One region of the Mycobacterium adipatum genome, then DNA from elsewhere that is predicted to be linked to it. Evidence: predicted binding sites of a transcription regulator. Region 1 holds the regulator's gene; each other region holds the start of a gene.
The links. The regulator LexA, encoded in region 1, represses DNA repair genes until DNA is damaged. The targets are predictions, from matches to a motif close to CGAACANNTGTTCG.
Positions count from the first base shown of each region.

Region 1 (9,779 bases):
CTTCGCCGCGATCGCCCTGCGGGCCCTGTCCGCGGATTTCGCCTCACTGGGCGACCAGGAATCCGCGGACACCGCGATCATGCTGTGGGGCATCGTCAACACCATGCTCTCCGGCGCGCTTCTGCACGGCAAACCGATCGCCGACGCGTACCGGGTCGTCGACGCCTTCGTCGACCTCGTCGCACCGCGATTGTCCCCGGGTTAGCGGATCACCGGCGGCTCATGCGCCCGCACCGGTGGCAGGTGTTGGGTGAACTTCTCCAGCTGCACCAGCACATGGGCGCCGGTGCAGCCACGGGCCAGCGCCGAGGTGCCGATGTCGTCGGTCAGCACATTCGGGTTGCCGTGCACGCACAGCGAATCCGGGTCGCCCGGCTCGAGCGGATCGAACCAGGCGCCGGTGGACAACTGCACCACCCGCGGGCGCAGCCGGTCGTCGATCACCACGCCGGCCAGGCAGGCGCCGCGGTCGTTGAACACCCGCGCCACGTCCCCGTCGGCCAGGCCACGGTCGGCCGCGTCCGCCGGATGGATCCGGATGGGTTCGCGGCCTTGTACTTTCGACTGCTGGCTGGTGGCGCCACCGTCGAGCTGGCCGTGCAGCCGGCTGGCGGGCTGGTTGGCGATCAGGTGCAGCGGGTAGGTCCGCGCGCGCTCACCGCCCAGCCACTCGGTGGGCTCGAACCAGGCCGGGTGGCCCAGGCAATCGTCGTACCCGAAGCTGTCGATCTCGGCGGAGAAGATCTCGATGCGGCCGCTCGGAGTGTTCAGCCGGTTGGTGTGCGGGTCGGCGCGGAAATCGGCCAGCAGGGTCAGCCCGGGCTCGGTCGGCAGCCGTAGCTGCCCGTCGGCCCAGAATTGGTCGAAGGACGGCGCATCGAAGTCCACACCGGCCGACCACGTGGCATACAGGTGCGCCAGCCATTGCCGGGCGGTGCGGCCCTCGGTGAACTCGTCGGCGACGCCGAAGCGCCGCGCGAGTTCGGCGAAGGTGGTGTAGTCGTCGCGCGCCTGTGCGTAGGGCTCGACCAGTGCCGGCATCGCCATCAGCATCGGGTCATTGCGGGAGCCGGAGTAGTCGTCGCGTTCATAGGCGGTGGTGGAGGGAACCACGATATCGGCGTGCTTGGCCATCGCCGTCCAGTACGGGTCGTGCACGACGACGGTGTCCGGCCGGGCCAGCGCGCGGCGTAACCGGCCGATGTTCTGGTGGTGGTGGAACGGATTTCCCCCGGCCCAGTAGACCAGGCGGATATCCGGGAACGTCTGGCGCCGGCCGTTGTAGTCGTACTCCCGGCCGGGGTGCAGCAGCATATCGCTGACGGCGGCCACCGGAATGAACGTCGAGACCGGATTGTGGCCCTGCGGCAGCACCGGCAACGGGAAGCGCAGCGGTGCCAGCCCCGGTTCGTTCATCGATCCGTAGCCGTGCCCGAAACCGCCTCCGGGCAAGCCGATCTGGCCGAGCATGGCGGCCAGCGTCAGGCCCATCCACGGCGCCTGCTCGCCGTGGCGGATGCGTTGCAGCGACCAGCTGATGGTCACCAGGGTGCGGCCCGCGGCCATCCGGCGGGCCAGCGCGGTGATGTCCTCTCCCGCCAGCCCGCTGATCGTCGCGGCCCAGGCCGGCGACTTCGGCACGCCGTCGTCGGTGCCGAGCAGGTACCGCTCGAAACGGTCGTACCCGACACAGTAGGTGTCCAGGAACGCGCGATCGGCGAGGTCCTCGGTGGCCAGCACATGGGCCAGCGCGAGCATGACGGCCACATCGGTGCCGGGTCGTGGGGCGTGCCATTCGTGGTCGCCGTCGACATCGTCGCGCAGCGGGGAGAACGACACGATGCGCCCGCCCCGCTCCCGGAACCGGCGCAGCGCGTCGCGTGCCGGATGTGCGGTGGTGCCACCGTGGTTGATCCCGGTGTTCTTCAGCGCCAGACCGCCGAAGGCCACCAGCAGATCGGTGTGTTCGACGATCACCTCCCACTGCGTGGAGCGTTTGAACAGATCGTCATGAGTGCCCACCACCCGCGGCATGATCACCCCGGTCGCGCCGAGGCTGTAGGAGTGCCGCGAGGAGGTGTAGCCGCCGATGAGTTTGAGAAAGCGATGCACCTGGCTCTGCGCGTGATGGAACCGGCCGGCGCTCGCCCAGCCGTACGACCCGCCGTAGATCGCCTCGTTGCCGTGTTCGGCGATGATCCGTCGTAGTTCGCCGGCGAGCAGATCGGACAGTTCGTCCCAGGACACCGCCACGAACTCGTCATCGCCGCGACGAACACTTGGCCCCGGCCCGTTGTCCAGCCAACCGCGCCGAATCGCCGGGCCCGCGACCCGGGAGCGGTGCCGGATGGAACCGGGCAGGTTGCCCAGCAGGGGCGAGGGGTCGTCGTCACCGGCGTGCGGGCGCACGGCCGTGAGGTCGCCGGCACTGACCTCGGCGGTGAAAGCGCCCCAGTGGGCCAGGCTGGCTCGCGACACGCACCGATCCTAGAGCCCCGGCCGGCGGCTCTACCAACCATCTGGTTGGTATATGTTGGGCGCCACGCACCCTGATACCAGTACCGGAGGTCACACGATGGGCGTCGTCAAATACGACCGCACCCTGTTCGAGCCCGAGCACGATCTGTTCCGCGAGTCCTACCGCGCCTTCCTGGAGCGCCATGCGGCACCGTTCCGGGAGGAGTGGGAGAAGGCCAAGATCGTCGACCGCGAGGTCTGGCGTGAAGCCGGTAAGCAGGGCTTTCTGGGCATGGCCGTTCCGGAGGAGTTCGGCGGCGGCGGCAACCCGGACTTCCGCTACAACGTCGTCATCACCGAGGAGACCGCCGCGGGCCACCACAGCGGACTGGGTTTCACCCTGCAGAACGATGTCATCGCGCCGTACCTGATCGAACTGGCCACCGAGGAGCAGAAGCGGCGCTGGCTGCCCGGATTCTGCAGCGGCGAAGTGATCACGGCGATCGCAATGACCGAACCCGGTACCGGCAGCGATCTGCAGGGCATCAAGACCCGCGCCGTCCGCGACGGCGACCACTACATCCTCAACGGGTCCAAGACGTTCATCACCAACGGCATTCACGCCGATCTGGTGATCGTGGTGGCCTGCACCGACCCGGAGAAGGGCGCGCAGGGCTTCTCCCTGCTGGTGGTCGAGCGCGGGATGGCGGGCTTCGAGCGGGGACGCCACCTCGACAAGATCGGCCTCGATGCCCAGGACACCGCCGAACTGTCCTTCACCGATGTGCAGGTTCCGGTGGAGAACCTGCTCGGCCAGGAGGGCATGGGCTTCCTCTATCTGATGCAGAACCTGCCCCAGGAACGCATCAGCATCGCCGTGATGGCCGCCGCGGCGATGGAGTCCGCGCTCGAGCAGACCCTGCAGTACACCAAGGAGCGCAAGGCGTTCGGCAAGCCGATCGGCAGCTTCCAGAACAACCGGTTCGTGCTGGCCGAACTGGCCACCGAGGCGACCGCGATCCGCATCATGGTCGACGAGTTCATCCGGTTGCACCTGGACCGCAAGCTCACCGTCGATCAGGCGGCGATGGCCAAGTGGTACAGCACCGAGGCGCAGGTGCGTTTGGTGGACCGCTGCCTGCAGTTGCACGGCGGCTACGGCTACATGCGTGAATACCCGATCGCGCGGGCATTCCTGGACTCCAGGATCCAGACGATCTACGGCGGAACCACCGAGATCATGAAGGAGATCATCGGCCGCGGCCTGGGGGTGTGAAGGTCCGACACGCATAACGCGCAGGTGGCGATATCCCACGACTTCGTGGTCGGCTGACGCAAAGTTGACGAACGCGATACTTTCGTGTGGTTTTGCACGACTTCGGGGAGGACCGATGACCAGGCAGCGATCCCGGCTTAGCAGGATTGCCGGGCGGCTTGCGGTAGGGCTCGTGAGCGCCGGATTGTTCGCGTCGGTGTTGATGGCGCCGCCGGCCGTCGCCACGCCGGAAAGTGATGCCGACGCGGCGATCACCGCGGCCTGGGAGACCGGCGGCGGTGAGACCGGTCCGCTGGGCCCCAAGGACGGTGGCGTCTACCCGGCCGGTGACGGTTTCGGGCAGAACTTTGCCTCGGGCAAGATCTTCTTCACCCCCGATACCGGCGCGCATATCGTCTCCGGCGCGATCCTGGAGAAGTACGAGTCGCTCGGCGGTCCTGCCGACAGTGACCTGGGCTTCCCGACCATCGACGAGGGCCCCGGCCGGGCGGCCAACAGTCGCAACTCCACCTTCAGCGCGCCGGACAAGCCGGTCATCTTCTGGACGCCGGACACCGGTGCGCGGGTCGTGCGCGGCGCCATCAACCAGGCCTGGGATGCGCTCGGGGGTTCGGCCGGAGCGCTCGGCGTACCCAGCGAGGATGAGACCACCAATGGCGATGTCGTCACCCAGAAGTTCACCGGCGGTGAGATCTCGTGGAACCGCAAGACCAAGGCCTTCACCACGGTGCCGCCTGAGCTGGCAGGTCAGCTCGGGGCCATCGAGGTCCCCTCGGACGCCACCTCTGCCATCGCCGCCGCCCGCCGTGCCGCCGGCGGCGCACTCGGGCCGCTGGGCGCCGAGGAGGGCGCGCAGTACGCGATCGGCGCCGACGGCGTGGGGCAGAACTACGCCGGCGGCAAGATCTTCTACAGCCCCGACACCGGCGCCAACGTGGTCACCGGACAGGTGCTGGCCAAGTACGAGAGTGTCGGCGGGCCGACCGGCGATCTGGGGTTCCCCACCACCAGCGAGGCCGATGGCGGACTGACCCCGCAGAGTCGGGTGGTCGAGTTCGCCGCGGAGGACCAGCCCGTCATCTTCTGGACACCCGATTTCGGCGCCGTCATCGTGCGTGGCGCGATGAACGCCGCATGGCAGAAGCTGGGTGGCGCCACCGGTGAGCTCGGGGCGCCGAAGGCCGACCAGACCGAGAACGGCGATATCGTCAGCCAGCAGTTCAACGGTGGTTCGATCTCGTGGGACCGGGCGGCCAAGAAGTTCAGCACCGAGCCCGCCGGTCTGCAGTCTCAGCTCGCCGGACTCGAGGTGCCGGGCGCGGACGCGCCGCAGGCCCCGGCGGACGGGCCGCAGGCCGACGGCGATTCCGGCAAGGGCGCCAGCTGGTTCTCCTGGTGGTGGCTGCTCGGCCTGATCCCGCTGCTCGGTGTGCTCGCGCTGATCGGCGTCGCGGTCCTGCGTAACCGCCGTCCCCGCGACGGTGACCACTTCGGTGACGGCCACTTCGACGACGGTCACCACGACGGTGAGGATCCCTACGAACGCGGCTACAGCGGCGGATACGGGGACCGCTACGAATCCGGGTACCCCAGCCGCCCGGAACCGGCTCCCTACACCCCGCAGAGCCCGTGGGCGTCGGCGCCGCCGGCCGAATCCGGCACCGAGGACGGTGACGACTACAGCGGTGACGACTACGCCGACGAGTACGACAGCGACGAGTACGACGGCGACGGATACGACGGCGACGGATACGACGCCGACGACCACGACGGCGAACCCGCCGCGGAGCGCGATGTCGACGCCGACGATCTCGAAGAGCTCGACGCCGAGCAGGATGCGGTGCTGAGTTTCGACGACGACCCGGACGCCGTGGACACCGCGCCGACGCGGATCGAGTCACCCACCGCGGTGATCGCGCCGCCGCAGACCGCGTACGAACCGGATTTCCCGAGTGGGCGTCACGCCGCGATACAGGACGACGAGCCCGAGGACGCCGGATGGACCTCGATGCGGCTGGCCACCGGTGACCGCTACCGGGCGCCGGAGGGCTACCCGATCAAGGCGGACACCAAGACCGGTTTGTACTGGGCTCCGGGGAGCCCGGGCTACCGCGACACCGAGGCCGAGATCTGGTTCGCCAGTGAGGAATTCGCCCGGACGAACGGATTCGTCCGGGCGGACTGAGGGTCCGTCAGATCTTGCGGATCACGGTGACGACCTTGCCGAGCACCACCGCGTCGTTACCGTCGATCGGTTCGAACGCCGGGTTGTGCGGCATCAGCCACACCTGACCGCGGGTTCGCTTGAAGGTCTTCACGGTCGCCTCGCCGTCGATCATGGCCGCGACGATATCGCCGTTCTCGGCGACGTTCTGCTGGCGGATGACCACCCAGTCGCCGTCGCAGATCGCGGCGTCGATCATGGATTCGCCGACCACCTTCAGCAGGAACAGCGAACCCTCGCCGACCAGCTCGCGGGGGAGCGGGAAGACCTCTTCGACGGCCTCTTCGGCCAGGATGGGGCCACCCGCGGCGATCCGGCCGAGCACCGGCACGAATGTCGGTTCGGGGAGCGCGTCCGACCCGGCCACATCGGTGGTCACGATGGGGGTCACCACATCGTCGGAACCGCGCACGTCCACGGCGCGGGGCCGGTTCGGGTCCCTGCGGAGGTAACCCTTGCGTTCCAGGGTGCGTAGCTGGTGCGCCACCGACGAGGTGGAGGTCAGGCCGACGGCGTCGCCGATCTCACGGATGCTCGGCGGATACCCGCGACTGGTCACGGAGGTGCGGATGACCTCCAGGATGGTGCGCTGACGCTCGGTCAGGCTGGAGCGTGCCTCAGGGGTTTCGGTGCTGTCGCTCATGTGCCCGAATGTAGTCGCCACCGCACAGATAATCAAACATGTGTTCGAGGCGTGTCGTGTTCGCCCTCGGCCCGGCGGGTGGCCGCGCGGGACGCGTCCACTTGTCGGTGCCCCGGTCTATCGTTTCGCAACAGTTCGATCACATGTTCTATTCATCGAACACATGATCGACTAGCATTCGAACACAGAAGCGAAAGACCCCTACTCGGAGAGGCGCTCAGATGACGATTCTCGAAGCTCGCCCGGACACTCGGCACAGTGCGTACGCCCCGGCTCGGTCGCCGCGGCCCGCAATGGCCGCCGAGGTGTGGCCCCTGCCCCGCGACGTCGTCGTGCGCCGGCGTCGTGTCCCATCCTCGCGCCGCCCCGGTGGTGCACCCCTGGGCCACCGCGGCAGCGGGGTGCTGATGTCCCGCGCCTCGCACCGGCGCCGGCCGATCACACCGGCCGCCACGGTGCTGCTGGCCCTGCTGGCCGGCGCAATCACCCTGTGGCTCGGGCTCGTCGCCCAGCTGGGCGGTCCCACCGAAGAGCCCGTCCAGCTGCCCACCCGCCTGTCGGTGGTGTACGTGCAGGACGGTGAGACGCTGCAGCACATCGCCCACCGGGTGGCCCCGGATGCGCCCGCGGGCCAGATCGTCGAGCGCATCCGCGAGCTCAACAAGCTCGAAACAGGCACGGTGCAGGCCGGGCAGACGCTCATCGCACCGATCGGCTGACGCGTGCTCTGCGGTACCCAGGTAGGCTCGACGACATTCGAACTGGTCGATCTGCGGTGCGGCGAAGGAGCGGTGATGCACTGTCCGTTCTGTCGTCACCCGGACTCACGTGTCGTCGACTCCCGGGAAACCGATGAGGGTCAGGCCATCAGGCGTCGCCGGTCCTGCCCGGAATGCGGCCGTCGATTCACCACGGTCGAGACCGCGGTGCTCGCGGTCGTCAAGCGCAGCGGGGTGACCGAACCGTTCAGCAGGGAGAAGGTCATCAAGGGTGTGCGCCGGGCATGCCAGGGCCGACAGGTCGACGATGATGCGCTCAACCTGTTGGCACAACAGGTCGAGGACGCCGTGCGGGCCGCGGGTTCGCCCGAGATTGCGAGCCACGACGTGGGACTCGCGATCCTCGGCCCGCTCCGCGATCTCGATGAGGTCGCCTATCTGAGGTTCGCCTCGGTGTACCGGTCCTTCACCTCGGCCGACGATTTCGAACGGGAGATCGAGGCGCTGCGCGCCCACCGTGTCTCCACCTCCGGCTGATTCAATCCAGTCGGACGCCGGCGTCGGCTACCACCCGGCCCGCGATCTTGACCCAACCCGCCGGGTCCCACCACGTACGAATCTCGGAGCCTCTGCCTTGGGTGATGAGCAGATCTCGGCTCAGGTGGTCGGTCATCCGTACCGCCGCCGCGCCGGTCGCCTCGTCCTCGGCGATGCCGAGGTGCGGCGCAAACATCCGGGACCGCAGAGCGCCCCGGCACTCGTCCGTCCACGCCCAGAGGTAATGCTCGACGTCGTCGGTGTAATCGGCGGTGTCGGCGGCCAGCACCTGCTCGACCGACTCCAGGTGGTAGATGGCCATATCGGGTGCCCAGTCCGATCGGGCGCTGATCACGGTCCACTCGCCGTCGGCTTCCGGCAGATACTCCACCTGCACCAGACCCGCCGGGACGTGCAGCGTCCGCACCGGTGTGCCGCGCTGCTTGAGCCACCACGCGGTGCCCACCGTCGGGTGCCCGGCGAACGGTAGTTCGGCGACCGGAGTGAAGATCCGCATGTGTGCGCTCGCCGCTCCCGGCTCCGGAAGATCGACGAACACCGTTTCGCTGTAACCCAATTCGGTGGCCACGCGTTGGCGGTCGGCCGGATCCACGGTCGCCGCATCGATCACGCCGAGGGGATTGCCGAACTCGCCCCGTGCATCGGTGAACACTCGCAGGACTGCAACATCGACGGCCATACCCCGATGGTAGTCAGGTGGCGCTGCGCTCGTCGGCGCCCATCGCGTCGAGCACGGCGACCCTGGTGTTCAGCGAACCGGTGATCGCGCGTTCGCTCATACCGGTGCGCAGCAGGCCGCGCAGCAGTTCGTGGTCGTACTCCGCGGGAATCGTGGTGTCGATGAAGTGCTGCACCACGTCGACGAAACGGTCAGGGTCGTCGTGAAAGGGGAAATGCCCGGATCCCTCGAAGATCTCCAGCGTCGAGCCCGGCATCGCGGCATGTGCGAGCCATGCGTGGCTGACCGGGATCACCGAGTCGTGGGTACCCCAGACCAGTTGCACGGGAACGGATTCGGTCAGATAACAGCGATCCAGCATGGTGACCACCTGGCCGCGCCAGTCCACGACAGCGCGCAGCGTCCTGGCGAACGCCGAGGATGCCGTCGGCTCGGGGAGATCGGCGAGCACGCGCAGGGCGTCGGGCAGATCGCGGCCCAGTCCGGTCGACCCGAACAGGGCCCCGCCGATGCGTCCGGCCGCCTGCAGGGCGGGCAGCACCAGCGGCAACCGCAGCAGCGCCAGCGCTTCGGTGGCCCCCGGCAGTGCCGCGACCCGCAGCGCCACATTCACGTCCTTGCTGACCCCGCCCGCGCCGACCAGCACCAGCCGGTCGACCAGCTGCGGAAATTGGTAGGCGAACTGCATGGCGACGCCGCCGCCCAGGGAGTGGCCGACGACGGTCACCCGGTCGATGTCCAGCACGCTGAGCAGATCGCGCATGCCGTTGGCGTAGGCGGCCACCGAGTAATCGGCGCGCGGCTTGTCCGACTGTCCGTGGCCCAGCAGATCGGGCGCGATCACCGTGAAACGCCGCGCCAGCATCGCCTGCACGGTGTGCCAGGTCGTGGAGTTGTCGCCGATGCCGTGGATCAACAGGATCGCCGGACCCGAACCCGCGACCCGGAACGCTCGACGATAGCCGTGGATGGTGCGGAACTGCAGGGCCGGAGAGATCTCCGGCACGCTGCGCAGGTTCGGCTTGCGATCGGTCATGTCGGTCACTCCTCGCCGTCGGTGAAGCCCTCCCCGAACTTGCCGTCCGCCTGCTGGGCGAGGAATTTCTCGAACTCGGCGCCCAGTTCGTCACCGCTGGGCAGTTCCTCGTCACGTGCCAGCAACGAGCGATTTTCCTGAGCGGCAACGAACGCATCGTACTGACGCTCCAGCTGGGCCACCACTT
Region 1 is NZ_CP015596.1:3,947,017-3,956,795, reverse strand. It holds gene A7U43_RS18770 (TetR/AcrR family transcriptional regulator) at 1-205, shown strand, start outside; gene A7U43_RS18765 (molybdopterin guanine dinucleotide-containing S/N-oxide reductase) at 202-2,478, opposite strand; gene A7U43_RS18760 (acyl-CoA dehydrogenase family protein) at 2,576-3,733, shown strand; gene A7U43_RS18755 (LGFP repeat-containing protein) at 3,849-5,918, shown strand; gene lexA (transcriptional repressor LexA) at 5,926-6,600, opposite strand; gene A7U43_RS18745 (LysM peptidoglycan-binding domain-containing protein) at 6,822-7,319, shown strand; gene nrdR (transcriptional regulator NrdR) at 7,395-7,856, shown strand; gene A7U43_RS18735 (PhzF family phenazine biosynthesis protein) at 7,858-8,556, opposite strand; gene A7U43_RS18730 (alpha/beta fold hydrolase) at 8,570-9,592, opposite strand; gene A7U43_RS18725 (proteasome assembly chaperone family protein) at 9,598-9,779, opposite strand, start outside.

Region 2 (9,779 bases), 2.3 Mb from region 1:
GTGGTGAAAGCGGCCCCGATCCACGTGCGCACGGTGCGCGAACTGGTCATCGACCCACTCACCAGCACCGACCTGGCGGCGCTGACCCGAATCGCCGCGAAGCTACGGGTGGTGCCGCCCGGACTCGCGGCCCAGCACGATTAGGGTCGAGACCATGACGGTGCGCCGACTCCAGCCGTACGCGGTGACGATCTTCGCGGAGATGTCGGCGTTGGCCGCCCGCATCGGGGCGGTCAACCTGGGCCAGGGCTTCCCCGACGAAGACGGGCCCGCGGCGATGCTGAAGATCGCGCAGGACGCCATCGCCGAGGGCGTCAACCAGTACCCACCGGGCCTCGGGACTTCGGCGCTGCGCGAGGCCATTGCCCGTCAACGCCGCCGCCGCTACGGCGTCGACTACGACCCGGACTCGGAGATCCTGGTCACCGTCGGGGCGACCGAGGCCATCGCGGCATCCATCATCGGGCTCGTCGAACCCGGCTCCGACGTGCTGGTGATCGAACCCTTCTACGACTCGTACTCCCCCGTCATCGCGATGGCCGGCTGCCGGCGGGTCGCGGTGCCCATGGTGGCCGACGGCCGCGGGTTCGCCATCGATATCCAGGCATTGCGGGATGCGGTCACGGCGAACACCCGCGCACTCGTCCTCAATTCACCGCACAACCCCACCGGCACGGTCGCCTCGGCCGAGGAACTCGCGGCGATCGCCGACCTGGCGATCACGCACGACCTGCTGGTGATCACCGACGAGGTGTACGAGAACCTGGTCTACTCCAATCCCCGCGGGCTGCGCCACCTGCCGCTGGCAGCGCTGCCCGGCATGGCGGAACGCACCGTCACCATCTCCAGCGCGGCGAAGATGTTCAATGTCACCGGCTGGAAGATCGGCTGGGCATGCGGTCCCGCCGACCTCATCGCCGGCGTCCGGGCGGCCAAGCAGTACCTGACGTACGTGGGTGGCGCCCCGTTCCAGCCCGCGGTGGCTCAGGCCCTCGACGAGGAGGACGACTGGTCGCTGGCGCTGCGCGATACGTTCGAGGCCCGGCGCAATCGGCTGGCCGCGGCCCTCACCGATATCGGTTTCGTCGTCCACGACAGCCACGGCACCTATTTCCTGTGCGCAGACCCACGCCCGCTCGGGTACACCGACTCCACCACATTCTGCGCCGAGCTTCCCGAGCGCGCCGGGGTGGCGGCGATCCCCATGTCGGCCTTCACCAGCGCTGACAACGGTTGGAATCATCTGGTGCGCTTCGCCTTCTGCAAACGCGACGACACGATGGACGAGGCGATCCGCCGCCTCGGGGTGCTCAAGTCGCACTGACACGGCAGGATGGACCGATGCCCGCCGTGCGCCGAGTCCCCGAGGACACGCTCACCCGCGTCGATGCCCTGCTCGACGATGTGGACGCGGCCCTGGCGGCGCGGTATCCGGGCGACGGGACAGGCAGTCAGCCCGTGCACACCGTCTACGTCAGCGCCGCCGACGCGAGTCCGGCCACCGTCATCGAATGGGGCGCACAAGCGCTCGAGCTGCTCGACAGCCATCCCGGCGTGTTCGGCGGGCTCGCCGACGAGACCACCCTGGCGATGGTCCGCGACCGGCTGCGCCGCGCACCCATCGACGATCTGCGCCTGGACTTCGAGGACGGCTATGGGCGACGCGCCGACGCCGTGGAAGACGATGACGCGATCCGGGCCGGGGACACCCTGCGCGCGCTCGGGTTGGGCACTTCCGGCATCCGGATCAAGGGGCTCACCGCCGCGGACCGTCGCCGCTCGGTGCGCACCCTGGAACTGGTGCTCGACGGCGGCGTCCCACCGGGTTTCGTGTTCACCGTGCCGAAGCTTCGCGCGGCCGAACAGGTTACGGCCACGGTGTGGCTGTGCGAGGCACTGGAGCAGGCGCACGGTCTGCCCGCTGGCACGTGCAGGTTCGAGCTGCAGATCGAGAGCCCGCAGGCGGTGATCGGTTCCGACGGCGCCGCGACGGTGGCGCGCGCCATCGCCCTCGCCGGGGGCCGGTGCAGCGGACTGCATTACGGTACCTACGACTACAGCGCCGCCTGCGGCATCGCGCCCCAGCAGCAGGCGCTGGACCATCCCGTCGCCGACCACGCCAAAGCCGTCATGCAGACCGCCGCCGCGCAGACCGGAGTGTGGATCGCTGACGGGTCCACCCAGGTGTTTCCGGTCGGCTCCGGAGACCAGGTGGAGGCCGCGATCCGCCGCCATCACCGGCTGGTCACCCGGTCGCTGGAACGCGGCTACTACCAGGGCTGGGACATGCACCCGGGCCATCTGGTGACCCGTTGGCTGGCCACCTTCACCTTCTTCCGCGCCGCGCTCGTGGCGGCCGCACCGCGACTGCAGGCCTACCTGGACCGCCGCGGTGGCGCCATCGTCGATGAGCCCGCCACCGCCGAGGCACTGTCCACGGTTGTGCTGCGCGGCCTGGACTGTGGCGCCTTCGACATCGATGACGTCCTGGCACTGGCCCCCTCAGCCGATCTCGACGTACTGCGAAAGCTCAAGGACCGGAATCCGATATGACCGAATCCCTGCCCGACTTCACCTGGTTGCCGGACCTGGCGCTGCGCACCCTTGGCGGCGCCGTCGTCTGGGCCAATGACGAATCCTTCGCCGAGAAGGAGAATCTCATCTCGCAGGGACCGTCGACGTATCAGCCCGCCTCGTTCGGACACAAGGGCCAGGTGTACGACGGCTGGGAGACCCGGCGCCGGCGCGAAGCGGGCCACGACACCGCGATCATCCGGCTCGGCGTGCCCGGGGTGATCCGCGGGGTGGTGGTCGACACCGCGTGGTTCAAGGGCAACTACCCGCCTGCCGTCTCGCTGGACGCGCTGGAGGTGGACGGCTACCCCACCGCCGAGCAGCTGGCCGCCGACCAGAACTGGACGCCGCTGATCGCCCGCAGCCGGGCCTATGGGGACACCCGCAACAACTTCGAGGTCGACTCGCAAAGCCGTTGGACCCATGTACGACTGAACATCTACCCCGACGGCGGGGTTGCACGGCTGCGGGTGCACGGCGAGGGCCTGCCGGACAAGCGGTTCTTCGGCGTCGGCCCCCTCGATCTCGCCGCGCTGGAGAACGGCGGGCTTGTCCTGGACTGCTCCAATCGCTTCTACAGTTCCCCGCAGAATCTGATCTTCCCCGGCTATGCCCAGGTGATGGGTGACGGCTGGGAGACCGCCCGCCGCCGCGATGACGCCAATGACTGGGTGCGGTTCCGGCTGGCCGGGCCCGGCAGGATCAACCTGGCCGAGATCGACACCTCTTATTTCATCGGCAACTCCCCCGGTGCGGCCGCGCTCACCGGTTTCCGGGCCGACGGAACGGCGGTCGAACTGCTGGCGCGTACCGACCTGCTACCCGACACCAGACACAAGTTCCTCATCGACGCCGACGATGTGTTGACCGAGGTGCGGCTGGACATCTACCCCGATGGCGGGCTGGCCCGGCTCCGGCTGTTCGGGGAGCTGGCGTGACGTACCCGCGGGACTTCGTCGGGTACGGGCGCGACATCCCCGACCCCCGGTGGCCCGGCGGCGCGGCGATCGCCGTGCAGTTTGTGCTGAATTACGAAGAGGGATCAGAGAACTCGATCCTGGACGGGGATCCGGCGTCGGAGACATTCCTGTCCGAGATGACTCCGGCCGAACCGTTCGGCAATCGTCACATGAGCATGGAGTCGATGTACGAGTACGGCTCACGCGCCGGGCTGTGGCGAATTCTGCGGATCTTCGAACAGCGCGGTCTGCCGTTGACGATCTTCGCGGTGGCCCGTGCGATGCAGCGCAATCCCGAAGCGGTGGCGGCATTCTCGGAGCTGGGCCACGAAATCGCTTGCCACGGCCTGCGCTGGAAGTCCTATCAGCTGATCGGCGAGGACACCGAACGTGCCCATATGGCCGAGGCGGTGCAGATCCTTACCGACCTGACCGGCGCGGCCCCGCTGGGCTGGTACACCGGCCGGGATTCTCCGCACACCCGTGACCTGGTGGTCGAGCACGGCGGGTTCGTCTACGACTCGGACTCCTATGCCGACGATCTGCCGTACTGGGTGACGGTGCGCGACCAGGATCATCTGGTGGTGCCGTACACCCTGGACACCAACGACATGCGATTCTCCTCGCCTGCCGGGTTCGCCAACGGGGAAGAGTTCTACGCGCACCTGCGCGACGCATTCGATGTGCTCTACGCCGAAGGTGTTGCCGGAGCACCGAAGATGCTGTCGGTCGGTATGCACTGCCGGTTGGTCGGCCGGCCCGCACGGGCCGCGGCATTGCAGCGGTTCCTGGACCACGTGCAATCGCACGACCGGGTGTGGGTGGCACGGCGCATCGAGATCGCCGAGCACTGGCGGACGGTTCACCCGGCGCCACTGCACCTCGACTAGGCCAGAGCCCCGGCGAGCCGCCCCGAACCTCGTGCGCGGAGCATCGTCACCGGAACTCATAGCCACATTCGTCGAGAAACCCCTTGCACAGGTTGACATTCGCACGTATAGTCGAACATAAGTTCGAATGCGATGTAGCTCCTGCCATCATCCGGTGAGCTCAGACCGCGACTCCGGTCGCCGCGAGGTTCGATGGCCCCTTTGGGGCCCTGCGGACCGTATTGACTGATCGTGCCCCCGTGCGGGCACCTTCTGTGAAAGCCGGTATCCCTATGGACGCCACTGATCTCGACACGTTTGTTGACGCGTTGATCGATGACCTCACCCCTGTCGCCGCGCGGGAGGAGGATCGCCCCCTGTTTCATCTGCTCGACGCTCCCCGCCGCGGTGTTGACGACGAGGCCGTGGTGGCGGTGCTGGCCGCCGCGGTCACCCTGCGCAACCTGGCTGATCATGTCATCGCCTCCGCGGTCGTGGCCGCCGAGCGGGCCGGGATTCCGGCGCGGCGGCACCTACGGTCGGGGGCCGATCTGCTCACCAACATCGGGGTGGCCCCCGGTGCGGCGTATCGAGCCGTGCGGGTGGGGCGGGCCGCGCACCGGCTGTCGGCGCTGACCCGGGCCCAGCGCCTCGGTGGGGTCGGGATCGAGTTCGCCGACGCCGTCGGCAAAGGCGTCAGCCACATTGAAGCCCGGGTGGCGTTGACCGACGACGAGCGCACCGAGGTCGTCACCACCCTGATGATTCAGAGCACGCCGTCGGGGGTGGATAAGAAGGCCCGCGGGATCGCCATCGCCAAAGCCGCCACCTCATCTCCCGAGGAGGGTGCGGTGCCGGTCGCCGAGAACGCCGACCTCAACGACATGAGCGTGGTGCACACCGAGGACGGGCGGGTGGCGGCCACCCTCGACCTCGATGCGCTCACTGGCGAGGAACTGCTCGCCGCCCTGGACCCGTTAACTCGGCCCATCCCGCTGCCGGACGGATCCCCGGACCCCCGCCCGGCCGGGCGGCGCCGCGCCGACGCCTTCGGGCAGATACTGCGCACCTACCTCTCGAACTCGCAGCGCCCGATGTCGGGTGGGGTGCTCCCGCACGTCACCCTCATCCGACCCGCAACGCAGGGCGTGGACACCCTCGGGTTCGGCGGGCCGATCACCGCCGCCACGGCCGAGCTGATCGCCTGTGACAGCACCCTCACGACGGTGACCGTCGACCACTCGGGCGCACCACTGGATGTGGGGCGCAGCGAACGGCTCTTCACCCCCGCGATCCGCAAAGGCCTGGCGGTCCGCGACGGCGGCTGCGCACACCCCGGCTGCGGGCGACCGGTGTCCTGGTGCGACGCCCACCACATCACCCCCTGGGAACACGGCGGCACCACCAGCCTCGACAACGGGGTTTTGCTCTGCCGGCTGCACCACACCGCCATCCACCACGGCGGCTGGCAGGTCTACCTCGGTTCCGACCGCCATCCCTGGTTCATACCACCGCATGACCCGACCGGACCCGAACCGGCGCACCTGCGCTCCCACGCCCGACGCACCATGACCGACCTACCCACCGCGGCATAACCACACCTGCACCGCACCTTGATAACTCCACAGTGAAGCCGCCCGCACAGCGGGTCCGGCGGCACAACACCCCGCCGGACCCGCCACCACGACCTACACCCGTGGGACGTACTCCTTGGCCGGCGGTGCCGCGAACTCACCACGCTTGCCGGTGCGCAGACCCATCGTCACCAGGGATTGCACCATCAACGTGGCCGCGGTGACACCGTCGACCACGGGGACACCGATCTCCTCCGATATGTGCCGGCACATATCGGCCATCCCGGCGCAGCCCAGCACCACCGCGTCGGAACCGTCGTGCTCAACGGCCTCCCGGCAGGCATCGGTGACGATTTTCGTTGCCATCGGGTCGGTTTCGAGATCCAGAACCGGAATCTCGCAGGCGTGATAGCCCCGGCAGAACCGCGCCATCCCGTAACGCTCGGCGAGATCCTCGGCCCGCCCGATGGTGCGGCTCAGCGTGGTCACGACGCTGAAACCGCGGCCCAGATGACTGGCGGCATGCATGGCGGCCTCGGCGATACCGATCACCGGGCCGACCGCCACCTCCCGCGCGGCGTCCAGGCCCGGATCCCCGAAGCAGGCGATGACGTAACCGTCGACACCCTCGGCCTCACCGCGGCGGATCGCCGCCAGCAGCCCGGGCACGCTCATCGCCTCGTCGTAGTGGCACTCGATCGACGGCGGCCCGAACTCGGAGGTAATACCGACCACCTCGGTGCCCACGGCCGCCACCGCCCGGGCACAGACCTCGACGGTCGAGGTCATGGCCCGGGTGGTGTTCGGATTGATCACCCAAATGCGCGTCACGACACCGATTCTGCAACCAGGGCGTCCCGCTTGCCCAGCAGGTAGTAGATGGCGAAGCCGACACCGCAGCCGATGAACCAGCTGTACTGCGCGGCGGTGTGCATGCCGGTCACCGATCCACCGAGCAGCACCGGGATCATGGCCAGCACCGCTCCGACGACGGTGGCGATGACGGCCACCTTGTTGTATCCCTTGGTGTACCAGTACTTCCCGGACTCGTCCATGGTGAACAGATCATCCACCACCACCTTCTGCTTGCGGATGAGGTAGTAGTCGGCGATCAGCACACCGAACAGCGGGCCGATGAACGCTCCCAGGGTCTCCAGCGTGTAGTGGATCACCTCGGGGTTGTTGTACAGGTTCCACGGGGTGATCAGCACCGAACCGACGGCGGCGATCATGCCGCCGGCGCGCCAGCTGATCCGCTGCGGGCTGACGTTGGAGAAGTCGAATGCCGGCGAGATGAAGTTGGCGACGATGTTGATGCCGATGGTGGCAATGGCGAAGGTCAACGCGCCCAGCACAATCGCGAAGGTGCTGTCGATGCGCGCCACCGTCTCGACCGGGTCGGTGATGAGCTCACCGAACACCGGCAGGGTCAGCGATGCGGTGACGACCACCAGCACCGAGAACACCAGGAAGTTGACCGGAAGGCCCAGGAAGTTGCCCTTCTTCACCGCCTCGAACGACTTTCCGTACCGCGAGAAGTCACCGAAGTTGAGCATCGGGCCGGAGAAGTAGGAGACCACCAACGCGATGGCACCCAACATCACCGGCACCGAGGACCAACCGGTGTAGGTGACCCCACCGAGGTTCAAATCGATGGCGCCCCAACCCGCCTTGTAGATCAGGTAACCGCAGAGCATGAACATGACGACGTACACCGCGGGTCCGCAGAAGTCGATGAACTTGCGGATCGATTCCATACCCCGCCAGAAGACGCAGGCCTGCAGCACCCACAGCAGCAGGAAGCTGCCCCAGCCCAGCAGCGACAGCCCGGCGAATCCGTAGTCGGCGACCACGGCGTACGGGGCCAGGCTCGGGAAGAGTTTGATCAGCACGATGTCCAATGCCGCCGAGGCCAGGAACGTCTGGATGCCGTACCAGGCCACCGCGATCAGACCGCGGATGATCGCCGGGATGTTGGCGCCGAGCACACCGAAGACGGTGCGACAGATCACCGGATACGGCACCCCGGCCACCTGGCTCGGTTTGGCGACCAGGTTGCAGAAGAAATACACGATGCTGATGCCGACCAGCAGTGCGATCAGCACCTGCCAACTGGCCAGCCCGAGCGCGAACAAGCTGCCCGCGGTGACGTACCCGCCGACGCTGTGCACATCGGACATCCAGAACGCGAAGATGTTGTACGAGGACCAGGTTTGTTTGCCCAGCGGGGCGAGGTCCTCGTTTGTGAGCCGGGGGTCGTAACCGGGTTTGATGACGCCGCCGCCGACGGGGTGACCGGCGGCTTCGACGATGTCACCGGCGCCGACAACGGCTCCCGGCGGCGCGTTATGCGGAGGTACAACGGTATCGGTCATGGTTGCCGACTATCCGACCGCGTTGTTTCCCGTCTGTTTCGCTGGAACTATCGCGCGGTTGCGTCGAAAATATATTCGTTCACGCCAGCAGACCGGTGTGCCGCGGCAGGGTGGCGATGACGGCGTTGAGCCGCGCGGCGTGTTGTTCGGAGACATCGAGCAGCGCCGTGACGTCACCGGCCAGGAACGCCTCCAGCATGGCCCGGTGGTCGGCATGCAGGATGGCGCGGTCGGTGTGGCTGACATGCACCATCGACTGCACCGGTTCGGTGACATTCCAGGCACCCTCGAGCATGTGCAGGAGCCGGTGCATGCGCGACGGACCGGTGAGCGCGGCATGGAACTTCCTGCTGCCGCGGTGATATGCGGCCGCATCACCGTCCCGGATCGCCTGCTCCAGACGTTGGTGGGCGATCACGGCGGCGGCACGGTCGGTGTCGGTGGCATTGTGCACCGCGGCGGTCAGCGAGGCGGACTCCAACGTCTCACGCACGATGTACATTTCGCGCAGTTCCTGGGCGGTCAGCAGCGCGACGGTGTAGCCCCCGTTGCGACGGTGCGAGACCAGCCCCTCGGCCACGAGTGTCTTCAATGCCTCGCGGATCGGGATCTGACTCACCCCGAACACCTCGGCCACCTCGGCGAGCGGGATCGGAGTTCCGGGCGGGACGCCACCGTCGAGAATCGCGCGGCGCAGCTCGCCGAGCACCCCGTCCTGGGAGGTTCCGGCCCGCTCGGCGATCAGGCATTCGAGTAGCACCGAGCCCCTGACCCCCATCCGCCGAGACTAGGCCGGCCGTGTTGCGGCACGGTTTCGGCGCGGTTAGCCGCCGGCGAGCGAAGCGCCGCCCCGCCCACCCTGATGACTAGCCGTAAAAGCGAGTGACCCGGGTACGCAGCCGGTCCACGGCCGCATCGAGCACCATCTTCTTGGCGCGGCGCAGCAGGAACTCCGGGATCGGCGCGACCAGATCGATGATGAGGTCGAACCGGACGCGGGTGCGGTCACCCTCGCGGATCAGCTTGTACTCGCCGTGCTGGCCGCGCTGCTGGAAAGTGTCCTGGGCGTCCCAGACCATCCAGTCGTCACCCCAGTGGTATTCGAGCATCTCCTTGTCGGTGATCCCCATGATCTTCACGGTCGCCTTGACGTGATGGGGTCTGCCGTCGGGATGGCGGTCCACCACCTCGGCGGACCGGTGCAGGGTGGACCAGGTCGGCACCTCGTCGATATCGGCGAGCGCATCCAGGATCGCCTCCGGCGAGGCGTCGAAGAGGACTTCTCTCGACGCTCTGACAACCATCAAGCAAATATAAGACCGCTCTTAAGATCGTGCAAGGATTTCAGCGATCTGGGCGTTGCCAATTTACGCGCCCGTCGGCAGCAAATCCGGGGGCGAATGGCCGGCCGGCTAGCCCTTCTTCACC
Region 2 is NZ_CP015596.1:1,644,371-1,654,149, reverse strand. It holds gene A7U43_RS07865 (MarR family winged helix-turn-helix transcriptional regulator) at 1-144, shown strand, start outside; gene A7U43_RS07860 (pyridoxal phosphate-dependent aminotransferase) at 155-1,324, shown strand; gene A7U43_RS07855 (DUF6986 family protein) at 1,342-2,553, shown strand; gene alc (allantoicase) at 2,550-3,512, shown strand; gene puuE (allantoinase PuuE) at 3,509-4,423, shown strand; gene A7U43_RS07840 (HNH endonuclease signature motif containing protein) at 4,696-5,997, shown strand; gene A7U43_RS07835 (aspartate/glutamate racemase family protein) at 6,091-6,807, opposite strand; gene A7U43_RS07830 (NCS1 family nucleobase:cation symporter-1) at 6,804-8,351, opposite strand; gene A7U43_RS07825 (GntR family transcriptional regulator) at 8,431-9,129, opposite strand; gene A7U43_RS07820 (SRPBCC family protein) at 9,218-9,655, opposite strand; gene A7U43_RS07815 (SRPBCC family protein) at 9,764-9,779, opposite strand, start outside.
Region 2: a site for LexA is predicted at 4,536-4,549, ahead of A7U43_RS07840 (HNH endonuclease signature motif containing protein). Genes of this name have one in related genera too.

Region 3 (9,779 bases), 1.9 Mb from region 1:
ATGGTGGGCACCACCCCGGCCCCGACCAAGGCGACGGCGGTGCCGATCCCGAATCCGGCCAGCACATCGCCGGGATAGTGCGCACCGGTGGCCACCCGGGACAGGCCGACCAGCCCGGCAAGTGCACCCAGGCAGACGCCCAGATTGCGGTTCTCCAGGCCAACACCGACAGCGAACGCGGCCGCGCTGGCCGAATGCCCCGACGGCAGCGAGTTCGACGTCGGCATCCGCCGCGACCGCCGGACGAAGGGCACCGCCGCGAAGTCCGGGCGGGGTCGTTTCCAGATGCGCTTGGCGCCCTGATTGGTGACCAGGCTGGTCACCGCCAGCGTCAGCAGGCCCCGCGCCGCGCCACGGCGCATGGACGGGGTTCCGGTGGCGAACAGTCCGGCGCCGATCGCAAACCACAATTTGGAGTGGTCGGCGGCCGCGGTGAGTTTGGGCATCACCGTGTCGAGCACCTTGCTGTCCGATTCTGCAACGGCCAGGAATACGCGCCGGTCGACCGTTCCGAGTCCCATGGCTACAAAGTACGCATTACCCGCCGTGTCCAAACCTTGACTTGACCCCGTCCCGTTGCGGCGCCGACGATGGTCGGATGCGCCGACTACTGGTGGTGTTGAGCGCGCTCTGGCTGACCCTGGCGTCGGCGCCGGTCGCCAACGCCGTCGAGACCCCCTGGTTCGCCGGTTCGGTCGGCAACGCCACCCAGGTCATTTCCGTTGTGGGCGTGGGGCCTACCACGGCCAAGATCGACGTGTGGGAGCGGACCGCGGCCGGCTGGACACCGGTCGGTGTGGGGATACCCGCGCACATTGGGTCCAGCGGCATGGCGCAGGAGATCCGCGAGGGGTCGATGAAGACCCCGATGGGGGTGTTCCCCCTGGACTTCGCCTTCGGTACCCAGGCCAATCCCGGCGGTGGCCTGCCCTATGTGCAGGTGGGGCCGAACCATTGGTGGGACGGCGACGTGAACAGCCCGACCTACAACACCATGCAGGTGTGCGAGAAGGCCCGGTGCCCGTTCGCCACCGAGGGCAGCGGCACCGAGAACCTGCAGATCCCGCAGTACGCGCATGCCGTGGTGATGGGGGTCAACAAGGCCAGGGTGCCCGGTGCGGGCAGCGCGTTCTTCCTGCACACCACCGACGGCAGCGCGACCGCGGGATGCGTCGCGATCGACGATGCCGCCCTGGTGAAGATCATCCGGTGGCTACGCCCCGGCGCCCTCATCGCCGTGTCGAAATAGTCAGATATTAACGGCGCGACCGGCTTTCACCTTGAAGCCGAGGCTCTCGGTGGACAACGACGCGTCATAGGTCCGGTCGTACCCGGTCTTGCTGATCTTCCAGCCCTGCGGGGTGCGCCGGTAGGTGTCGTGGTAGAAGCCGGCACCGATGAGCATGAAGTTGAACTCGGGGGCGATGACCTTGTCCTGCAGGTACCAGATCCCGGTCGCCTCGTCGCCGTCGACCTCGATCTCCGGATGGGTCACCTTGTGCTCGGTGATGATGCCGGCCGGCATGGAGGTGCGCATGAACTCCACCAGTGAGGCACGGTCGGTGAAGTGGTGTTCCTCACCGAGGGACTCGCCGTAGTCTCCCACCACATCCTCGGTCAGGGTATCGGCGAAATCGTCCCAATGCTTGGTGTCCAGCGCGCGCATGTAGCGGTACTTGACCTTCTTGATTTCTTCGATTTCAGCGAGGTTGTCAACCATGCCCGACATCAGAACACAGGGTTTCGCCGCGTTGTGTCCGTTCGGCCGAACGCAGTGGCGACGGTTAAGGTGGGCCCAATGACCGACCCGTTGGGGTTGTCCATCGGGACGACCAACCTGGTCGCGGCACGTGTCGGCGACCGTCCGGTGACCCGGCGCGCTGTTCTGACACTTCCCGTGCAGGGTGCGCCGGAAGTCGGCGTGCCGTCCGGCCGGCCGGGACAGGTACTGACCGGATTCGTTGACCGCGTGGGAGATCCGGTACCGCTGGTGGCCCCCGACGGATCGTCCTATCCCGCCGACGACCTGCTGGTCGAGGCGCTGGAGGCGATGGTGGGTGTCGCGGGCGGCACCGTGTCGGCGCAGACCGCGATCGCGGTGCCCGCCCACTGGGACGCCGCCACGCTTCGGGCGCTGCGGGCAAGCCTGCGGTCCAATCCGGTGCTTTCCCCGAACGGAACGACACCGCGGCTGGTCTCGGATGCCGTCGCGGCGCTGACCTCGCTGCGCGCCCACCCGGGTCTGGGTGCCGGCGGCCCGGTGGTGCTGGTGGACCTGGGCGGTGGCGGGACCAGCATCACCCTCGCCGATTCGGGCCTGGGCTTCGAACCGCTCGACGAGACGACCAGGGTGGCCGAGTTCTCGGGCGACCTGATCGACCAGGCGTTGTTGACCCACGTGTTGTCCGGCATCGAGGACACCGATCCGGGAGCCACCGCGGCGGTCGGACTGCTCGGCACGCTGCGCGACGAATGCCGGCAGGCCAAGGAACGCCTGTCCGCGGCGGCCGCCACCGAGATCCCGGTGGAGTTGCCCGGTTACCGGTCGGTGGTCCGGGTGACCCGCGCCGAGCTGGAGGCGTTACTCGCCGAGCCGGTGCAGCACGTGCTCGATGAACTGGATAATCTGTTGCAGCGCAACAGGATCAGCTGGACAGATGTGACCGTCGTCGCGACCGCGGGTGGCGGCGCCAGCATTCCGCTGGTCACCCAGAAGCTCTCCGCGCATACCCAGATCCCGGTGGTGAGCACCCCGCAGCCCGCCCTGGACGCGGCCGTCGGCGCGGCGCTGTTCGCGGCCTACGCGGCGGAGGCCGGCGCGCAGACCGGGATGGCTCCCGCGCTCGGAGCCGACGCCCCGACCAGTCTGGCGCCGCCCATCGTGCTCCCGGATCAGTCCGGGTCCTCGACGTTCCGGGCGTTGGCCTGGTCACAGGACGACGATCTGTCCGCCGAGCCGGTGCCCTACGCCGGACCCGATGACTATCCCGAGGTCAACGGACCGAACCCGTATCTCGGCGATGAGTCCACCCGCATTGTCTCCCAACATGTTCCGACCCAATACGATGACGAGCCGCGCGGCGTCCCGCGGCTACCGATGGCGGTGTTCGCCGCCGCCGGCATCCTGGCTGTCGTCGGCATCGGTGGCGTGGCGATCGCGCTGACCAGTGTGTCCGAGACGGACACGCCCACCCCGTCGACGGCCCCGGTGTCCGGGGTGTACACACCACCGCCGGTCGAGCAGCCCCCGGCCGTCCAGACAGCGCCACCGATCGTCACCGTCACCCAGGCACCGCCGGCGCCGCCACCGGAACCCGTCGCGCCGCAGCCGGTGGCACCGACGACCACCACAACGCAGCCGCCGACCACCACGACCACGACGACGACCACCACGACCACCACGACGACGACCACCACGACGACGACCACGACGCCGTCTACCACCACCACGACCACGACCACCACGACCGTGCCGTCCACCACCACCACGACGGTGCCGAGCACGTTGCCGACCACCACCGCAGAGGTCACCACGGTGTCGCAGGCGCCGGCGATGACGACCACATATATCAACGTGCCTTTGCTGCCCCCGATCCCCATCCAGGTGCCCAACCCGGCGGCCCCAGCGGCTCCGTAGCCGATCTCGGACCGTCCGACCTGCGCATACCAATTTCTCGAAGAGTTGAGCTGCTGCGACACGCCGGGTTATAGTCACCCGAGTTAAGTCACGGATAGGTAACGACAAGCACACGGCCGGGTCTCGGCGGTTGCTGAACGTGAAACCGGCGAGCTCGAAGGTGTGGTGAATGCGGCGACAGGGAACGGCTCACAGCCGACTGCGGTCGTCCGCCGTACTTGCCGCCATCGTGGCGCCGGCCGCCGTACTCTTCTCCGTCGGCGGCGACATCCAGCCCGTGACCGTCGCTGACCAGGCGACCAGAGCTTCCGCTCCCGCGGCGGTCCGCACCGCCGAAGCTGCCCCACTGGGTGTCGAGGTCATCGCGGCACCGGCGTCCTTCGGGTGGAACCCCACCGCCCTGGTATCCGCAGCGCCCGAGGTCACCTCCGCCCAGCTCGTCTCGGCGTCGAGGTGGCGGGCGGACACCCGATCGCTGTTACTGCCCAAGGGCGTGGCTCCCGAACACGGGCTGCAGGTCAAGACCATCCTGGCGGCCCGCGCCATCAGTGCGGTCTTCCCGGAGATCCGCAGCATCGGCGGCGTGCGCCCCGATGCGTTGCGCTGGCACCCGAACGGGCTGGCGCTCGACGTGATGATCCCCAACCCCGGGAGCGCGGAGGGTGTCGCGCTCGGCAACCAGATCGTCGCGTACGTGATGAAGAATGCCGCCCGTTTCGGCATGCAGGACGCCATCTGGCGCGGTACCTACTACACCCCGAGCGGTGCAGCGGGTTCCGGCGGATACGGCCACTACGATCACGTGCACGTCACCACCACCGGCGGGGGCTACCCGACCGGCGGTGAGCAGTACTTCCGCTGATCGGGGTGGGAGCCGCCGACGAGTGCGGTGACCTCGAGGGCGCAGCCCCAGCACAGGGTGATTCCCGAACCGCCGTGCCCGTAGTTGTGCACGACTCGAGCTCCGGAGTTCAATGGCTCGCCCTCTTCGAGTCGGACGGTCGGGCGCCCGGGGCGTAGCCCCACCACCTGCTCAAGCACGTGAGCATCGCGCAGGGCGGGCACCAGGTCGGCGCACCGCGCCAGGATCGCCGCTCCGACGGTCTCGTCCACCGTGGTGTCCCATCGGCCCTCGTCCAGGGTGCCGCCGAGAATGCAGTCCGCGGTCCGGGGGTGTACGTACGCGCGACCGCCGGGATGCTCCTCGTCACGAACCGACATCGTCAGGCCGGGATTGCTGACCCGGACGATCTGGCCTCGCACCGGATACACCGAAGGGTCGTCGACCAGTGCGCCCGCGCCGAGGCCGGCACAGTTGATCACCACGTCTGCCTCCTCGCCCACGTCGTCCAGTGAACGCAGCCGGCGCTGGTCGACTTCGCCGCCGAGGGCTCGGACCCGTTCCTCCAGCCATGGGAGATAACGGGGCATCTCCGCCAACGGCACCGCATAGCGCAATCCGTGGGCATAGCCCGGTGGCAGTTCGTCCGCGCGGGCCGGTCGGAGATTGCCGACGGCGGCCGTCCACGCGGGTTCGCCCGGCGATTCTCGATACAGGCTCAGCGACTCACGCATGACGACCCCCGGTACCTGCGCCGAGGCCTGCTCGGCGAGCACATCGAAGGTGTGTGCACCCCAGCCCGATACGCGCTCCCACGGTGCGACATGGGTCGGGAACCACACCGCGGCCGCCACGGCCGAGGTGGTGGATAAGGCGCGCTCGGCGGCCGCAATGCGCACCGCGTGGCCGGCCTCCAGCAGCGAGATGGCGGTGGTCAGGCCGCTGATCCCGGAGCCGACCACGACGGCCTGCAATGCCGTGCCCATGGTGAGTAACCTACCGGTTCTCGTCATCGTCGATGTCCGTGCCACGATGACCGGGTCTCGGAGAGCCGTCAAACCCGTTCTGGCAGTACGGCTCTGGTCAGATCCGGTCGTGGTGGCGGGTCCGGCGGGGTGTTGTGCCGCCGGACCCGCTGTGCGGGCGGTTTCACTGTGGAGTTTTCAAGGTGCCGTGCAGTTTTCAAGGTGCGGTGCAGGTGTGGTTTATGCGGCGGTGGGTAGGTCGGTCATGGTGCGTCGGGCGTGGGAGCGCAGATGCTCGGGTGTTGGTGTGCCCTGGGCGTGGGGTGGGATGAACCAGGGGTGGCGGTCGGGGCCGAGGTAGACCTGCCAGCCGCCGTGGTGGATCGCGGTGTGGTGGAGTCGGCAGAGCAGGACGCCGTTGTCGAGGCTGGTGGTGCCCCCGGCGGACCAGGGGGTGATGTGGTGGGCATCGCACCAGGACACCGGCCGCCCGCACCCGGGGTGTGCGCAGCCCCCGTCACGCACGGCTAACCCTTTGCGGATGAGCGGGGTGAACAGTCTTTCGCTGCGTCCCACATCCAGTGGTGCGCCCGAGTGGTCGACGATCACCGAAGTCAAAGTGCTGTCACAGGCGATGAGCTCAGCGGTCGCGGTACTGATGGGGCCACCGAATCCGAGGGTGTCCACGCCCTGCGTTGCGGGTCGGATGAGGGTGACGTGCGGGAGCACCCCACCCGACATCGGGCGCCCGGAGCCAGACAGGTAGGTGCGCAGTATCTGCCCGAATGCGTCGGCGCGGCGCCGCCCGACCGGGCGGGGGTCCGGCGATCCGTCCGGCAGCGGGATCGGCCGAGTTAACGGGTCCAGGGCGGCGAGCAGTTCTTCGCCAGTGAGCGCATCGAGGTCGAGGGTGGCCGCCACCCGCCCGTCCTCGGTTTGCACCACGGTCATGTCGTTGAGGTCGGTGTTCTCCGCGACCGGGACCGCACCCTCCTCGGGGGATGAGGTGGCGGCTTTGGTGATGGCGATCCCGCGGGCCTTCTTGTCCACCAACGAGGGGGTGGTTTGGGTCATCAATGTCGTCACGATCTCGGCGCGGTCTTCCTCGGACAGGGCCACCCGACTGGTGATGTGGCTGATGCCTTTGCCGACGGCGTCGGCGAATTCGATCCCGACCGCACCGAGGCGCTGCTGCGCGGTCAGTGCCGGCAGGGTGTGCGCCGCCCGGCCCACCCGCACGGCTCGGTGCGCTGCGCCGGGGGCCACGCCGATGCTGGTGAGCAGATCGGTCCCCGTGCGCAGGTGTTGTCGGGCCGGGATCGCGGCCCGCTCGGCGGCCACGACCGCGGAGGCGATGACATGGTCGGCCAGGTTGCGCAGGGTGACCGCGGCGGCCAGCACCGCCACCACCGCCTCGTCGTCAACACCGCGGCGGGGAGCGTCGAGCAGATGGAACAGGGGGCGATCGCCCTCCCGCGCGGCGACAGGGGTGAGGTCATCGATCAACGCATCAACAAACGTCTCGAGATCAGTGGCGTCCATAGGGATACCGGCTTTCACAGAAGGTGCCCACAAGGCACGATCAGTTAGTACTACGGTTCATTAAGTCCCCCAGGACGTAATGAACCTCGCGGCGACCGGAGTCGCGGTCTGCAGCTCACCGGGTGCTAATGGGAGCTACGTCGCATTCGAACTTGTGTTCGATACTACGCCGAATCAAGGCCGCGCGCAAGGGCGATGTGATGTCCTGAGACATCACACCGAGCGGGGCTTCTTCATGGGCTCAAGACGAGCCACACCGGCCTCACGGAAGATCCGTGCCAACGCGGCGACGGAAGGGACCTGCGGCAAGCCCATCGCGTGCATTTTGTCGTACACGCTGATCGGTCCATGGTCGCGGCCGGACGCCTCCAGAGCGGCACGCACGGCCACGGCCTGCTGCCTAACCTCCTCAGTTAACTTCGACGGACTCGACTTGGGCCGCCGAGACTTGGGTTCGAGCACCTCGGCCTGCCCATCGGTCTTCGCGCGCTGACGTAACGCGTAGAACGACTTTCGGGAGATGCCGTGCTCGGCGCAGAACGTCGAGACCGCCCCACGCGGCGCGTCATCAGCCACTGTGAGATCGCCAACCGGACACGAGGATCGATAGGTTCATTAACGGCCACCCCCGCAGCCTCGGCGCAGAAGTGTCACCACCAAGAACCCTCGAAGTGTCACCGATGTCCTGATGCAGAACTGTCACCGATGTCTTGAGACATGACACGCGCGCAAGGGCGATCTCTCAGGGATGCCGACGCACGACCGGCGCTTCGGGTGCAGACGACTGCCCACATTGCTACCGAGTTATTCAGCGTCCTTCGCGCCCGGGGATTCCGACGCGGCGGAATCGCTCGGGGAGCTCTCCGACCGCGAGTCCGGGCGTGACGATGGTCCGCGGCCGGTCAGTTTCTTCGCGGTGTTGTGCAATCCGGTGCGGAAGTTCTTGATGCCCTGTCGAATTCTGGCCGCCGGGTCGACCTTGACTGGCCTGACCGGCTTGAGGGCTTCGGCCGTGGTGCCCGCCTCGTCGGCGACCGTCTCGGGTTCGGCGTCGGCTTCAGGTGAGGTGGTGTCCCCGGCTACCGCGGTGGTCGGCTCGGGAGTGTCACCGACGGTCTCGGTCTCGGTGCCGACCGTCTCGACAACCGGTTCGACGGCGGTACGCACCGTGGTCTCGACGACCTGATCGGTGGCATCGGTGACCAGACTGACCATGTTCGCGCCGGCGTCGGGGACGGACGTGGTGGTGGCGATGTCGTTCGGCGTCTTGATATTGCGGACCCGCGGTGGCTGGCCCCACGGCGTGAACAGGCCGGGCGCCGGAATGTACTGCCCTTCTCGGCCGGGCAGGATCGGGCCGAGGTCGCCGTACCCGCCGAAGAGCAGGCCGTCGATCACGTGGAACGGCGCTCTGACGATGGCCTCGATGAACGGCTCGATGCGCAGCGTCGTCATCGAGTAGAAGATTTCGGAGTGCGCCACGCCGGCCCCGCCGATCGCGCTCAGAACCGGCCCGATCAACCGGACGAACGCGTACTCGACGAAATCGGGAATTCGGCGAATCTCGTCGCCCAGGATCGGGAAGTTGCGGGCCACGGCCTCGGCCACCGCGTCGTTTAACGGGCCGATGAGCAGCGGTGTGATCGGTGCCAGGAAAATGTCGCTGACCAGGGCGTAGTTCCAATGCAGCAGGTCGGCGTCGGGCCACTGCTCGTGCACCGTCCACCACAGATCGGGAATCTTGCGGGTGAGTGCGTCCACGCTCTGCTCCACCGCCGACCGGGCCCCGGTGCCGATGAGCTGTAGGTCTTGGACCAGCCCGGCCGGCATCACGGCTGTGCTGACGACGCGTGGTGTGTCGATGACCGCAGGAGCATCGGGAGTCACGGTCACGGGTGCCAGCGCGATGGCACCGGCACTGGCAAGAACCACGCCCGCGGTCAGGGTCTGCCGAAATACGTTGTTGGCCATGCCTTTAATGACTCCTGCATCGGATCTGGTAGTTTGCCGACGCAAACGCTAGCCGAGCTGGCGGTGAAAGTGGGGGCTTCCTTTTCACGGTCCATGGAGTTCGCTGTTCGCGTGGTTGCGCGCGAAACCTGTGCGACCTCGTTTATGGTTCGGCTGTGCCTGATTTTGATCGACGCAGCGCCCTGATGATGCTCGGACTGGGAGCGGCCGCCGCGGCTTTGCCCTCCCCGGTGGCCCACGCAGAGCCGGTGCCCGGTGATGTACCCCCCGGACCGGTCCCCGGCCCGGGGGCCGCGGTGCCGACGATGCTGTTCCAGGATGAATTCAACGGCCCCGCGGGTTCGCCCCCGGACCCGGCCGCATGGTTCATCGTTCCGCAGCGGGAAACCATCCGTAACCCGGTGGAATGGGACAAGCCCTACAACATGGGTCGCTACGTCACCGACCAGGAACATGTCTTCCAGGACGGCAACGGCAACCTCGTCATCCGCGCCACCCGCGGGGAGGGCGCCAATATCCAGGAGAAGTACGCCAGCGCGAAGATCATCGGTAACTGGCGCGGCGGCATCGGCACCACCTGGGAAGCCCGTATCAAGCTGAACTGTCTGACCGACGGCGCGTGGCCGGCCTTCTGGCTGCTCAATGACGACCCGGTCCGCGGTGGCGAGATCGACCTGGTGGAGTGGTACGGCAACCGTGACTGGCCGTCGGGCACCACCGTGCACGCGAAACTGGACGGCACCATGATGGCGACCGACAAGCATCCGGTGGACAGCGCCTGGCATACCTGGCGGATGACGTGGCAGCCGACCGGTCTGTATTT
Region 3 is NZ_CP015596.1:53,339-63,117, reverse strand. It holds gene A7U43_RS00300 (bifunctional phosphatase PAP2/diacylglycerol kinase family protein) at 1-521, opposite strand, end outside; gene A7U43_RS00295 (L,D-transpeptidase family protein) at 599-1,249, shown strand; gene A7U43_RS00290 (nuclear transport factor 2 family protein) at 1,250-1,729, opposite strand; gene A7U43_RS00285 (Hsp70 family protein) at 1,799-3,637, shown strand; gene A7U43_RS00280 (VldE C-terminal domain-containing protein) at 3,807-4,499, shown strand; gene A7U43_RS00275 (FAD-dependent oxidoreductase) at 4,466-5,464, opposite strand; gene A7U43_RS00270 (HNH endonuclease signature motif containing protein) at 5,684-6,985, opposite strand; partial or broken gene A7U43_RS00265 (IS481 family transposase) at 7,205-7,611, opposite strand; gene A7U43_RS00260 (hypothetical protein) at 7,790-8,956, opposite strand; gene A7U43_RS00255 (glycoside hydrolase family 16 protein) at 9,142-9,779, shown strand, end outside.
Region 3: a site for LexA is predicted at 7,133-7,146, ahead of A7U43_RS00270 (HNH endonuclease signature motif containing protein). Genes of this name have one in related genera too.